Regions from separate parts of the Marinobacterium sp. YM272 genome, predicted to be linked through region 2. Evidence: predicted binding sites of a transcription regulator. Region 2 holds the regulator's gene; the other holds the start of a gene.
The links. Region 2 encodes PhoB, which activates phosphate uptake and scavenging genes when phosphate is short. Its sites were predicted from a motif close to TGTCATANNNNTGTCANA; they were not measured.

Region 1 (6,011 bases), 750 kb from region 2:
GTACCGACCGATTGGCTCAGGCAGTGGAGCATGTCGCGGCCGATATCTATATCAACGTGCAGGGCGATGAGCCTCTAGTCTCACCTGAAGACATTCTCAAGGTGCGGGATGCTAAATTGGCTTCTATGGACGACGTGATAAACGGTTTTAGCTGGGTGGGCGCTGAGGAAAACCCTCATAACGTTAACATACCTAAAGTGATCACTAACGAGCGTGATGAACTGGTTTACATGTCACGGGTTGCGTTACCGGGTTTCAAAGACCCCAAGTGTGCACCTAAAAGGTATAAGAAGCAGGTTTGTATTTATGCTTTTACCCGCGAAGAACTCGCCGATTTTCTCGGTTTCGGGCGTAAGAGTGAACTGGAGTACAGCGAGGACATAGAGATCCTGCGTTTTCTGGAGATGGGTAAGGTCATTAGAATGATCGAAACACGCCCCGGTAGTCTCGCGGTCGATACGCCGGAGGATGTAGCTAAGGTAGAAGCCGCACTGCGGGCATCGGACCAGCTTAGAGTATGAAACGGAGAATCGAGGATTACGCGACTTTGGTATTTGATTGCGATGGTGTTGTGCTGTGTTCCAATAAAGTAAAGACCGAAGCTTTCTTCAAAACCGCATTGCCCTTTGGCGAGGCCCCTGCAAGGGCCCTGGTTGATTACCATGTCGCTAATGGCGGAATTTCCCGGTACAAGAAGTTTGCCTATTTCATTGATCAGATCCTGCCTTCATCTCTGCCGGATGGCGTGGAAGCAAGTCTGGATATCCTGCTGGATAACTACGCAAGTACGGTGCGACTGGGCTTACTGAAGAGCGAAGTTGCTCCGGGGCTGCAGTCGTTGCGAGAGAAGACGCCCGACGCACGGTGGTTAATCGTATCCGGAGGGGACCAAGAAGAGCTTCGCGATGTGTTTACACAGCGTGGACTAGCGGACTATTTCAACGGGGGGATATTCGGCAGCCCAGACACTAAAGATGAGATTCTCGCGCGAGAACTCGGTATTGGTAATATTCATAAGCCTGCTCTATTTCTGGGTGACAGCAAGTATGACTTTAAAGCCGCTGCCGGAGCGGGTCTTGATTTCATTTTTTTAAGTAAATGGAGTGAGGTATCCGAATGGGACCAGTGGGTTGAGGAGCATGGGTTGAGCCATAGATCGAGGTTGTCTGATTTATAAGTGTGTTTTACCCCCTGCCCCCCATTTAGGGGCGGATTGTTCAGGGCGATCTCCAGCTGAGATCATGATTATTAGGACACTAAGTTAGGGTTTCACTGCAAATCCGGCTAAAATTGCCGCTATCGCGTTTCACACCTATAAATAACGATGCAGCTGCTCAGTCGACTGCCGGTGGCCTCATGCTCAAGAAAAACCAGCTCGAACTCCTAAGCCCCGCCCGCGATGCCGGTATCGCCAGGGAAGCGATCCTTCATGGTGCAGATGCCGTGTACATCGGCGGCCCTGGCTTTGGTGCCCGCCATAACGCCGCCAATTCCGTTGAGGATATTGCCGGGTTGGTGGAGTTTGCCCATCAGTATCATGCGCGGGTGTTTGTCACTCTCAACACCATTCTTCACGACGACGAGCTGGAACCTGCCCGGGCATTGATTCACCAGTTGTATAACATCGGTGTGGACGCACTGATCGTGCAGGATATGGGCATCATGGAGATGGATATCCCGCCGATTGAGATCCATGCCAGCACCCAGTGTGATATCCGTCGTCAGGAGAAGGCGGAGTTTCTGTCGCAGGCCGGTTTCTCGCAGATCGTGCTGGCCCGTGAGCTGAACCTGCAGCAGATCCGCGATATCAGCGACAGCGTGGATGCGGCCGTTGAGTTCTTTATCCATGGCGCCCTCTGCGTGGCTTTCTCCGGTCAGTGCAATATCTCCCACGCCCAGACCGGCCGTAGTGCCAACCGTGGTGATTGCTCCCAGGCTTGCCGTCTGCCCTATACCCTGAAAGACGACAAGGGCCAGGTGGTCGCCTATGACAAGCACCTGTTGTCGATGAAGGACAACAACCAGAGCGACAACCTGCGTGCGTTGGTTGAGGCCGGTGTGCGTTCGTTCAAGATCGAAGGGCGCTACAAGGATGTCGGCTACGTCAAAAATATCACCGCTCATTACCGCAAACTACTGGATGAGATTCTGGCGGAACGCACCGACCTGGAACGGGCGTCCAGTGGTGTGACCGAGCACTTTTTCCAGCCGGATCCGGACCAGACCTTCCACCGCGGCAGCACCGATTATTTCGTGTCTGAGCGGAAGATCGACATCGGCGCCTTTGATTCACCCAAGTTTGTGGGACTGCCGGTCGGTGAGCTGATCGGTGTTGGCAAAAAGGATCTGACTGTTCAGACCACCACCCAGCTGAATAACGGCGATGGCCTTAACGTGCTGGTGAAACGTGAGGTGGTGGGCTTCCGGGTAAATAATGTCTACCCCTTGTGTGACTTCCCATCCGGCGAAGATGATGGCGTGCATTACTGGCAGTACCGGGTAGTGCCCAATGAAATGCCGCAGGAGCTGGCAAAGGTTCGCCCGCCGCTAAGACTGAACCGCAACCTGGACCATGACTGGCAGCAGGCGCTGACCAAAACCTCGTCCGCGCGCAAGGTGCTGGTGGATTGGCAGCTGGACTCCAGTGAAGAAAGGCTCAGTGCAAGGCTCGTCAGCGAAGAGGGTGTCGAAATTACCGCCGAGCTGGCAGGTCCCTTTGAAGCAGCAAAGAATGTTGAAAAGGCTCAGCAGCAGCTGCACGACAGCTTTGCCAAGCTGGGCAACACCCTCTATCACGCGGAAAACATTACCATTACCGGAGATGCCCGCTTTATTCCGGGTTCGCAGCTGAAAGCCCTGCGCCGGGAGCTGATCGAGCAGCTGTCCGAGGCGCGACTGAAGATACATCCGCGCGGATTCCGTAAAGCGGTGAGCGATCCCGCCCCTGTATACCCGGATACTCAGCTGTCGTTCCTCGATAACGTCTATAACGAAAAGGCGCGTGCTTTCTACAAGCGCTTTGGCGTGCAGTTGATTGAAGCGGCGTATGAAGCCCATCAGGAAACCGGCGATGTGCCAGTAATGATCACCAAGCACTGCCTGCGCTTTTCGTTCAATCTCTGTCCCAAGCAGGCCAAGGGTGTGACCGGCGTAAGGACCAAGGTCAGCGATATGCAGCTGGTGCATGGTGACGAGGTGCTGACCCTGAAGTTCGACTGTAAGCCCTGCGAGATGCATGTGGTCGGCAAGATCAAACCGCATATCTTCAACAGTGCCCTGCCGGGCAGCCAGGCCAGCGGTGGTGCCCACAGCTTTGATCCCGCGAGTTTGATTGCTACCAGTAGTGATTGATTTGAACCGCGGAGGATGATCGCGACGGGGGTACTATGCCCTCTGGGTGCGTCGCTCCTACGATAAGGTGGTCTGCCAGGCCCTGCCGGTATCGTAGGAGGTGCGCCCTCGCGCCGATCCAACCTGTCAATTCCTTGACAATAGCCCCCGGTCGAGTAACTTGTCAGAATACTGACGCAACCCGGATCGACCGATGCACCTCAGCGGATCAAATGTTCTGATCATTGATGATGCCCTGGAGCGGCGCGCCCATCTGCAGGGGATCTGTGAATTCCTCGAGCTCCAGTGTCATGTTTTTGACTTCGTTACCTGGCTGCAGCAGGGCAAGTCCTTTGATCTGTCGACTATCTCCGTGGTTTTTCTTGGCGAAAGCAGCCTGCCGATCTCCCTTAACAAGCTGATTGCCGATCTCAACGATCAGGGCCGAACCCTGCCCAAGGTGCTGGTGTGCGACTGGCCTGAGCTTTCCGAAGCGGATTTTGAAAAGGCCGGTGGCGCAGGGCATCTGAGCGAGCCATACAGCTACACCGCCATGCTGGATCTGCTGCACCGCTGTTTTGTGCTTTCCTCCCAGCAGAGCGTACCGACCTATCCCGAACTTGCATCTCTGGTGGGGCAAAGCCCCTCAATCCTGGAGGTCAAACGGCTCGTCGCCCAGGTGGCCCCGCGTGATATCAGTGTGTTGATTACCGGCGAATCCGGTACTGGTAAAGAGGTGGTAGCCCGCTGTCTGCATGAGCAATCCGCCCGCGCCGAGGGGCCCTTTGTGCCGGTTAACTGCGGTGCGATTCCGGCGGAACTGTTGGAAAGCGAGTTGTTCGGCCATGAGAAAGGGGCCTTTACCGGTGCAATCTCCAGCCGGGCAGGGCGCTTTGAACTGGCCCAGGGCGGTACGCTGTTTCTGGATGAGATCGGCGATATGCCGTTGCCGATGCAGGTAAAACTGCTGCGGGTTATTCAGGAACGCCAGTTTGAGCGGGTCGGCGGCACCAAAACCCAGGAAGCCGATGTACGCATCATCGCTGCGACTCACAAGGACCTAGAAACGATGATCGAGGCCGGCGAATTCCGTGAGGATCTGTATTACCGGCTCAATGTCTTTCCCATCGAAATGCCTGCCCTGCGTGATCGTCTCGATGATCTGCCACTGCTGGTCAATGGCCTGATCGAACGGCTGAAAAATGATGGGATGGGCCATTTTCGTTTTCATCCGTCTGCGCTGGAGTCGCTGTTAAAACATCCCTGGCAGGGCAATGTGCGTGAGCTGGCCAACCTGCTGGAACGGCTTGCGATTATCTATCCCGACGGCGTCGTCGGTGTCTCCGAGCTGCCGCCAAAATTCCGCCATATCGATGAGCCTGATCCTGAACGCTATGAGCAGGAGGCTGTTGATCACCCTGTATTGCGAGCAGAGCCCAGTTTGCCGACCACCGGCGAGGTGCAGCTGCCCCCTGACGGCATAGAGCTGAAACCTTTCCTCGAAAAACTGGAACAGTCCCTGATCAGCCAGGCGCTGGAGCGCTGCGCCAACGTGGTGGCTCGCGCCGCCGACGAGCTGGGTATCCGGCGTACAACCCTGGTGGAAAAAATGCGCAAGTACGGTATTTCCCGGCAATGAGTCACACAACATCCAGTGCGCAGCAGCGCATCGCCGAGCTGGAAGCTGAAGTTGCGCGCCTTAAGGAAGAGAAGCAGGCGGCAGAGCGATTGCGCCGCTTGATCGACCAGATGCCAAACGGCGTGCTGGTGATCGATAACCGGGGGCTGATTACCGAGAGTAACCCCGCCGCGCAGGCGTTGCTGGGCACAGAGCTGAGCGGTCAGCGCTGGGTGGATGTGATCAACGCCTGTTTTGCGCCGCGCCCCGATGACGGTCATGAAGTCTCGCTGCAGAACGGCAAACGGGTGAGTCTGGCGACGCGGGCCCTGGAAGGCGAGCCCGGCCAGCTGGTGTTCGTTGCCGACCAGACCGATACCCGGCTGTTGCAGAACAAACTGCATCACTACCAGCGGCTGTCTGAAATGGGCCGCATGATGGCCTCTCTGGCGCACCAGGTGCGTACGCCACTTTCCGCCGCGTTGCTTTACGCCAGCCACCTGGGTGCTGCGCATCTGGATGACGAAAAACGGATCCGCTTCGCCGGCAAGGTGAAATCACGCCTGACCCATCTGGAACAGCAGGTGCGCGATATGCTGATCTTTGCCCGTGGCGAAACCCGGCTGGAAAATCGGGTGACTGGTCGCGAGCTGGAAACACGGATCGACGACCTGCTCGATACGCCGTTGGCGAGCGCCGATGCCGACTGCCACCTGATCAATCAGGCACCGGAGGCGGTGATCCAGTGCAATCTGGAAGCGCTGCTCGGTGCGATCATGAACCTGGTCAACAATGCGCTTCAGGCCTGCGGCGAAGGTGCAGAGCTGACCATCCGTCTGACGCAGGAAAACAGCCAGCTACGGCTGGATGTGGTTGATACCGGCCCGGGCATGGACCCGGAACAGGTGCGGCGGGCGATGGAGCCGTTCTACACCACCAAATCCCACGGTACCGGCCTGGGGCTGGCTGTGGCACAGGTGATTGCCCGTGCTCATCACGGCGAATTTCAACTCTTATCCAAGCCCGGCACTGGCACCTGCGCCACCTTTTTACTACCCCTAAT
Region 2 (6,011 bases):
GGCGAACCATATCCGGCGGGAAGTGGCAGGTGAAGGTGCTGCCCTCGCCGGTTTTGCTTTTGATCGTCAGGTGAGCGCCATGGCGCATCAGCACGTGCTTGACGATGGCAAGCCCAAGGCCTGTACCACCACTGGCTGAAGAGCGGCTCTCATCGACTCGGTAGAAGCGTTCCGTGAGGCGGGGGATATGAATCGGATCAATGCCGATACCGCTGTCCTTGACCGAGAAATGCCCCCCTTTATCATCCACCCACCAGCGAATGCTGATCTCGCCAGGACCTGGAGTGTAACGCACCGCATTGAATACCAGGTTGGAGAGCGCACTGTGCAGTTCCAGCTCCTGGCCCAGCAGCTGGTAGCCGGGCTCGATCTCCACCTGGAAATGGTGGGCGCGATCCCCTGACAGCTCCTCTGCATCGCGATGAATCTGCTCGATCAGCCGTTGGATCCCCACCGGGTGCAGATCGGTGATGTGTTCGGTGGCTTCGAGCCTGGAAAGCAGCAGCAGGTCCGCCACCAGACGTTCCATCCGCGTGGTCTGGTGCTGCATCTGCGACAGCCCGCGATGCAGCGGTCGCGGCAGATCCTGTTCAAGAAAGGTCTCCACGTAGCCGTGAATCACGGTCAACGGGGTGCGCAGCTCGTGGGAGGCGTTGGCGACGAAGTCCTGACGGGTCTGCTCCAGTTTCACCAGTCGGGTGACGTCCCGGGATACCAGTACCCGGTCTCCATCGCCGAAACGGCTGATCTGATGCTGCAGGAAAGTATGAGAGTTTATCGGCGAGACCAGCTGCAGTGGTTCCTGGTACTGCTCTTTCTGGTAGTAGCGGATAAAGCGGGGGTCACGCGCCAGGTTGAAGATCGACTTGCCACGGTCGCTGTCCTGGAACCCAAGCAGGGTTTCCGCGGCCTTGTTCCACCACTCCAGGTTGTTGTCGCGATCGATGATGACGATGGCATCGAAGAGCGATGCGGTGCTCTGCTGGAAGCGGCTGATCACCGCTTTGAGCTTGTCTTCGCGGGCGACAGCGCGTTTGCGGCGTCTTGCCAGCTGATCCAGCAGATCACCCCAGAGGCCGGTGCCTTCCGGTGGCATATCGTCTGCTTCCCGGGATAACCAGCTCATCACTTTGTTGAACTGGCGCGCGTGATAGATGCTCCATGCCAGCATGCTCAGCGCCAGGCCCCAGCCCGGATAGGAAAGCAGGGCTCCGGCGCCCAGCCCTACCAGGGCTGCTCCGATCAGGGGCAGGTTCATCGGTGTGCGTGTGTGACGCATAAAACCTCGTGTCCGTTGGCCGCGGCTGGGGTTCAGGCGACCTGAGAAGAGAAGCGGTAGCCGGTACCGCGAACGGTTTGTACGAGGTAATCATGACGTTCGCCAAGTGCTTTGCGCAAGCGGCGGATATGCACATCTACGGTGCGTTCTTCGACATAAACGTTTCCGCCCCAGACCATGTCGAGTAACTGGCTGCGGGAGTAGGCGCGATCCTGGTGGGTCATGAAAAACTGCAGCAGGCGGAACTCCGTCGGCCCAAGCTCGACCGGTGATGAATCGGCGGTAACCCGGTGGGAAACGGGATCGAGGCAAAGGCCGTCAACGGTGACCGGCTCTTCCACGCCCTTGGGGGTAGCCCGGCGCAGTACTGCTTTGAGTCGGGCAACCAGCTCGCGCGGTGAAAACGGCTTGATAATGTAATCGTCGACGCCGGCCTCGAGGCCCTTCACCTTGTTGTCCTCGTCGGTCTTGGCGGTCAGCATGATGACCGGGATGTCCGCGGTAACCTCATCCTTGCGCAGGCGGCGGGCGAATTCGACCCCGCTGGTACCCGGCATCATCCAGTCCAGCAGGACCATGTCCGGCTTATGATCCAGGATGAGCGCGTGGGCCTCCTGGGCATTTTCCGCTTCCATACATTCGTAGCCGGCCATCTCAAGCGCTACGGCAATCATTTCCCTGATCGGAGCTTCATCGTCAACGATCAAAACCCGTTTTGATGCAGACATGCGTCACTGCCTCTGAAATTTCTGCTGTTGTGAATCGCGACTATTACAAGACGTTTGCGTTACACAAATATGACAATAGCAGAATCAGGCGACTTAAGGTCGGGATAGCGCTCTTTAGGCCAGCGCGTAATCGGCGATGATGCCCACAAGTACCAGTAATTCGGCCCAGTGGTTGTTCAGAAACGCCTTCAGGCAGGGCATGCGTTCGCGCTCGCGGATCAGCCACTGCTGGTAGATAAACAGCACGGCAGCGCCGAAAAGCCCCAGATGGAACCAGACGCCAAGTCCCGCCATGGCGCCGACGATCAGCAGCAGCATCAGGGCGGCGATATGCAGCAGGCCCACCATCAGCCGGTCATGGCGGCCAAACAGGACAGCGGTGGATTTGATGCCGATTTTCAGGTCGTCGTCCCGGTCCACCATCGCGTACATGGTGTCATAGGCCACGGTCCAGGCCAGCTTGGCGAGGAAAATGACCCAGGCGATCAGTGGCAGCTGCTCCTGTACCGCCGTAAACGACATCGGAATCGCCCAGCCGAATGCGGCGCCGAGAAACACCTGGGGCAGATGGGTGTGGCGTTTCATGAACGGGTAGATAAAGGCCAGCGCCAGGCCCGCGAACGACATCAGGATGGTCATCTGATTGGTGAACAGCACCAGCGCAAAGGCGGCCAGCATCAGGCCGGCAAACAGGCTCAGTGCCTCTTTTTCGCTGACGCGGCCGGTGGCCAGGGGGCGGTCCTTGGTACGCTTCACGTGGGCATCGAAATGGCGGTCGGCGTAATCGTTGATCACACAGCCGGCGGAGCGGGTCAGCCACACCCCCATTGAGAAAATAATCAGCAGGTGCAGGGGCGGCACACCCTCAGCTGCGATCCACAGCGCCCAGAGCGTGGGCCAGAGCAGCAGGTAGGTGCCGATGGGGCGGTCGGCTCGCATCAGCTGAATATAGGTGTTGAGCTTGCCCGCTGAGCTGCTGTTGGTCATCGACATAGCCATACTGCCCCTTGGTTAAAAGTGCCCCTGGGTTAAAAGCACGTTTATTATAATTTTTCCTGCATTGTACCGATGAGACGGGGTCAGCAGGTGATATCAGGCCGGATATTGTATGTGTTCCAGCGACGGCAGAAAAACCTCGCACACCAGCAGCGGTTTGTCGTCCAGGTGGAATACCGAGCGCCGCGCCCAGAGATGATCCTCAAGCCGGGCGATCTGTAGCGGCTCGCGGCGCATGCCGGGATCACGAAACAGCAGCGAGCCTAACGAGCGAGTGCCGATCAGTTTCAGGGTGCGGTGACGGCCGCTGAGAGTGGATACGGGGATAACGGTGCGGGCGTAGACCCAGGGCTCGCCGTTACCGCACAGGTAAACCTCGCGGATCAGCGCCTGCTGCCGGGGTTTCAGGCCCAGCGCTACCGCCTCCATGGCACCGGGTCTGGCAAAACCCTGCGCGGCTACGCGCACCGAGAAACGGTTGCCGCTGGCGCGTTTCAACAGCCGTGTCAGTGAGCCGTGATCGGTGAGCCAGCGGCGCAGTCGCCGTGGTGCCCGGATCGGATGTTTGAGGCAGCGCCAGTGGCGCGCGTTTTCTGGCTGGGGACGATCGGTTTTCAAAAGGACCTCGGCAGCGTGTGCGGGTGATTCCTGTGCGTGCCAGAGTGTATCATCAGCACACCTGAGTTAGGACTGGCCTATGAGTAGTGAAAGCGATGAACGTCTGATCGAACAGGCGGAGATATTGACCCGGCAGTGGGTCGAAGCGATGGTGGTTGGGCTCAATCTGTGTCCGTTCGCGGCGCCGGTGGTAAAGGCCGGAACGATTCGCTACCAGGTATCGGACGCGGCTAACGAGGATGAGCTGTTACGGGATTTTCTGCAGCAGCTGTCGGAGCTGGTGGCAACGCCGGCAACGGAGTTATCCACAACGCTGGTGATCACGCCCTGGCTGCTGAGCGACTTTGACGAGTTTCTCGATCTGGTGGCGGATGCAGAGGCACTGCTGGAGCGGGCCGGGGTGGAGGATCTGTTCCAGATCGCCAGTTTTCATCCCGGCTATCTGTTCGACGGCGTCGACGAGAGCGATATCAGTCACTGGACCAACCGCGCACCCTATCCGACCCTGCACCTGATCCGCCAGGACGAAATGAGCCGGGTGCTCGCCAGCTACGGCGATGCGGATCAGATACCGGAGCGCAACATCGCGCGGCTGCGCGAGATCGGGCGGGAAAGGCTGATTGCCCGGTTCCCGCCGCTGGCAGACTACTGGCCGCAGGCTAAAGAGGCCGAAAAAGAGTAAGGCGCGGCCTTACTCCTCTTCGCTATCGTTGCCGGCGCCCTTGCCGCCGGTTTCCTCGCGTACCGTCTGCTTGATGGACTTCAGGCTCTGGTGGCGCACGTCGGTGCCGCTGACCTGGAAGATCAGGTGTTCGGCCAGGTTACGGGCGTGGTCGCCGATACGTTCCAGGCTGCGCAGTACCCAGATCACGTTCATGATGCTGGAGATGGAACGTACATCTTCCATCATGAAGGTGACCAGCGTACGCATGGCGGTGCGGTATTCCTGGTCCACCTTACGGTCCTGCTTGGCCACGCGGTATGCCAGCTCCAGGTCGTTGCGGGCAAAGGCGGTCAGCATGTCACGGACCATGGTGCGAACCACTTCGCCGATATGGCGGACTTCCTGGAAACCGTGCTGGGTGGAGCTGTTGCTCTCGGCCATTTCGATCGCCTGCTGGGCGATACGGGTGGCTTCATCACCGATGCGCTCCAGGTCTGCCACGGAACGGCTGATCGACAGGATCAGGCGCAGGTCAGAGGCCGTTGGCTGGCGCAGGGCGATGGTGCGGGTGCACTGCTCATCAATCGCCAGCTCCATTTCGTTGGTCTGACGGTCGATGAGGCGCGCCTGCTCAGCCATCTCTTCATCATTGGTCAACAACGCTTCGATGGCGTCAAATACCTGACGTTCCACGATACCGCCCATGGTCAGCATCTGCGTGCGGATCTTCTCCAGCTCTTCGTTGAACTGGTGGGAAATATGATTGGAGTAACTATCCTCTTCGTATTGCACGGTTATGCTCTCCGTCGTGGGTTGGGCCAGTCAACAAAGTGGGAATCTGGGGGTGGATATGGCTTGATTATAAAGGGCGCTAACCTACATTGCATATATGACAGTTTGATTAAAAACTGCCGCTATCCCCGGGTGTTTCATGAGGTTTTAAAGCGCGCGATCAGCTGGTGCATGGAGCTGGATTCCTGGCGCAGGGCATCACTGACCGAGCGGGTGTTCTGGACACAGTGCGCCAGTGAATCTGCACTCTCCCGCAGCGCCTGAGCACGCCGGCCGATGCGGCCGCTTTCGTCGCGCTGGGTGGTGATCGCATCGGCCACGCCTTCGCTGTGACGTTCCATCTCCACGAAGCGCCCCTGCAGCTGTTCCAGAAAGGCCTGTAGTGCGGTGATATGAGAGCGGTTCTGGTTGCCGGCTTCGCGCATGGAATCCAGCTGCTGACTGACGCCGTCCACCACTTCGCTCAGATCGCCTACCCACTGACGGATATCCCGGGTGGAGTCGGCGGTCCGTTTTGACAGTACCCGCACCTCGTCGGCAACGACCGCAAATCCGCGTCCCTGTTCACCGGCCCGGGCCGCTTCGATGGCGGCGTTGAGGGCCAGCAGATTGGTCTGCTCGGCAATATCGGCAATGATGTCGATGACCTGGCTGATCTTGCCGCTGGCATCGGTGAGCGAGGTAATGGAGTCGCCCACCTGGCTGATGATCGTGACGGTATGTTCTGCCGCATCGGCGCTGCTGATCATGCTTTTCTGCGCCTCGCCGTTGGCCGTGATCGCTTCATTGACGGCGCTGACCGAGTGGCTAATGGCGGTCTCGATGGACTGGGTCTGATCGACGATGTTCTGCATCGATGTGTTGACGTCTTCAATCAGGCTCAGCGTATTGTCGGAGGTGTTCTGCAGTGACTCCGCCTCGGCATCGAGCTGGG

Region 1: ACQUQP_RS05070 (sigma-54 dependent transcriptional regulator) is a predicted target of PhoB. The motif match lies at 3,513-3,530, and genes of this name have one in related genera.

Annotation. Positions count from the first base shown of each region.
Region 1 covers NZ_CP194171.1:1,072,532-1,078,542, forward strand. The annotation lists gene ACQUQP_RS05055 (3-deoxy-manno-octulosonate cytidylyltransferase) at 1-521, shown strand, start outside; gene ACQUQP_RS05060 (HAD family hydrolase) at 518-1,177, shown strand; gene ACQUQP_RS05065 (peptidase U32 family protein) at 1,357-3,351, shown strand; gene ACQUQP_RS05070 (sigma-54 dependent transcriptional regulator) at 3,545-4,969, shown strand; gene ACQUQP_RS05075 (sensor histidine kinase) at 4,966-6,011, shown strand, end outside.
Region 2 covers NZ_CP194171.1:323,143-329,153, reverse strand. The annotation lists gene phoR (phosphate regulon sensor histidine kinase PhoR) at 1-1,279, opposite strand, end outside; gene phoB (phosphate regulon transcriptional regulator PhoB) at 1,312-2,007, opposite strand; gene ubiA (4-hydroxybenzoate octaprenyltransferase) at 2,122-3,006, opposite strand; gene ACQUQP_RS01600 (chorismate--pyruvate lyase family protein) at 3,100-3,621, opposite strand; gene ACQUQP_RS01595 (DUF1415 domain-containing protein) at 3,701-4,303, shown strand; gene phoU (phosphate signaling complex protein PhoU) at 4,313-5,077, opposite strand; gene ACQUQP_RS01585 (methyl-accepting chemotaxis protein) at 5,215-6,011, opposite strand, start outside.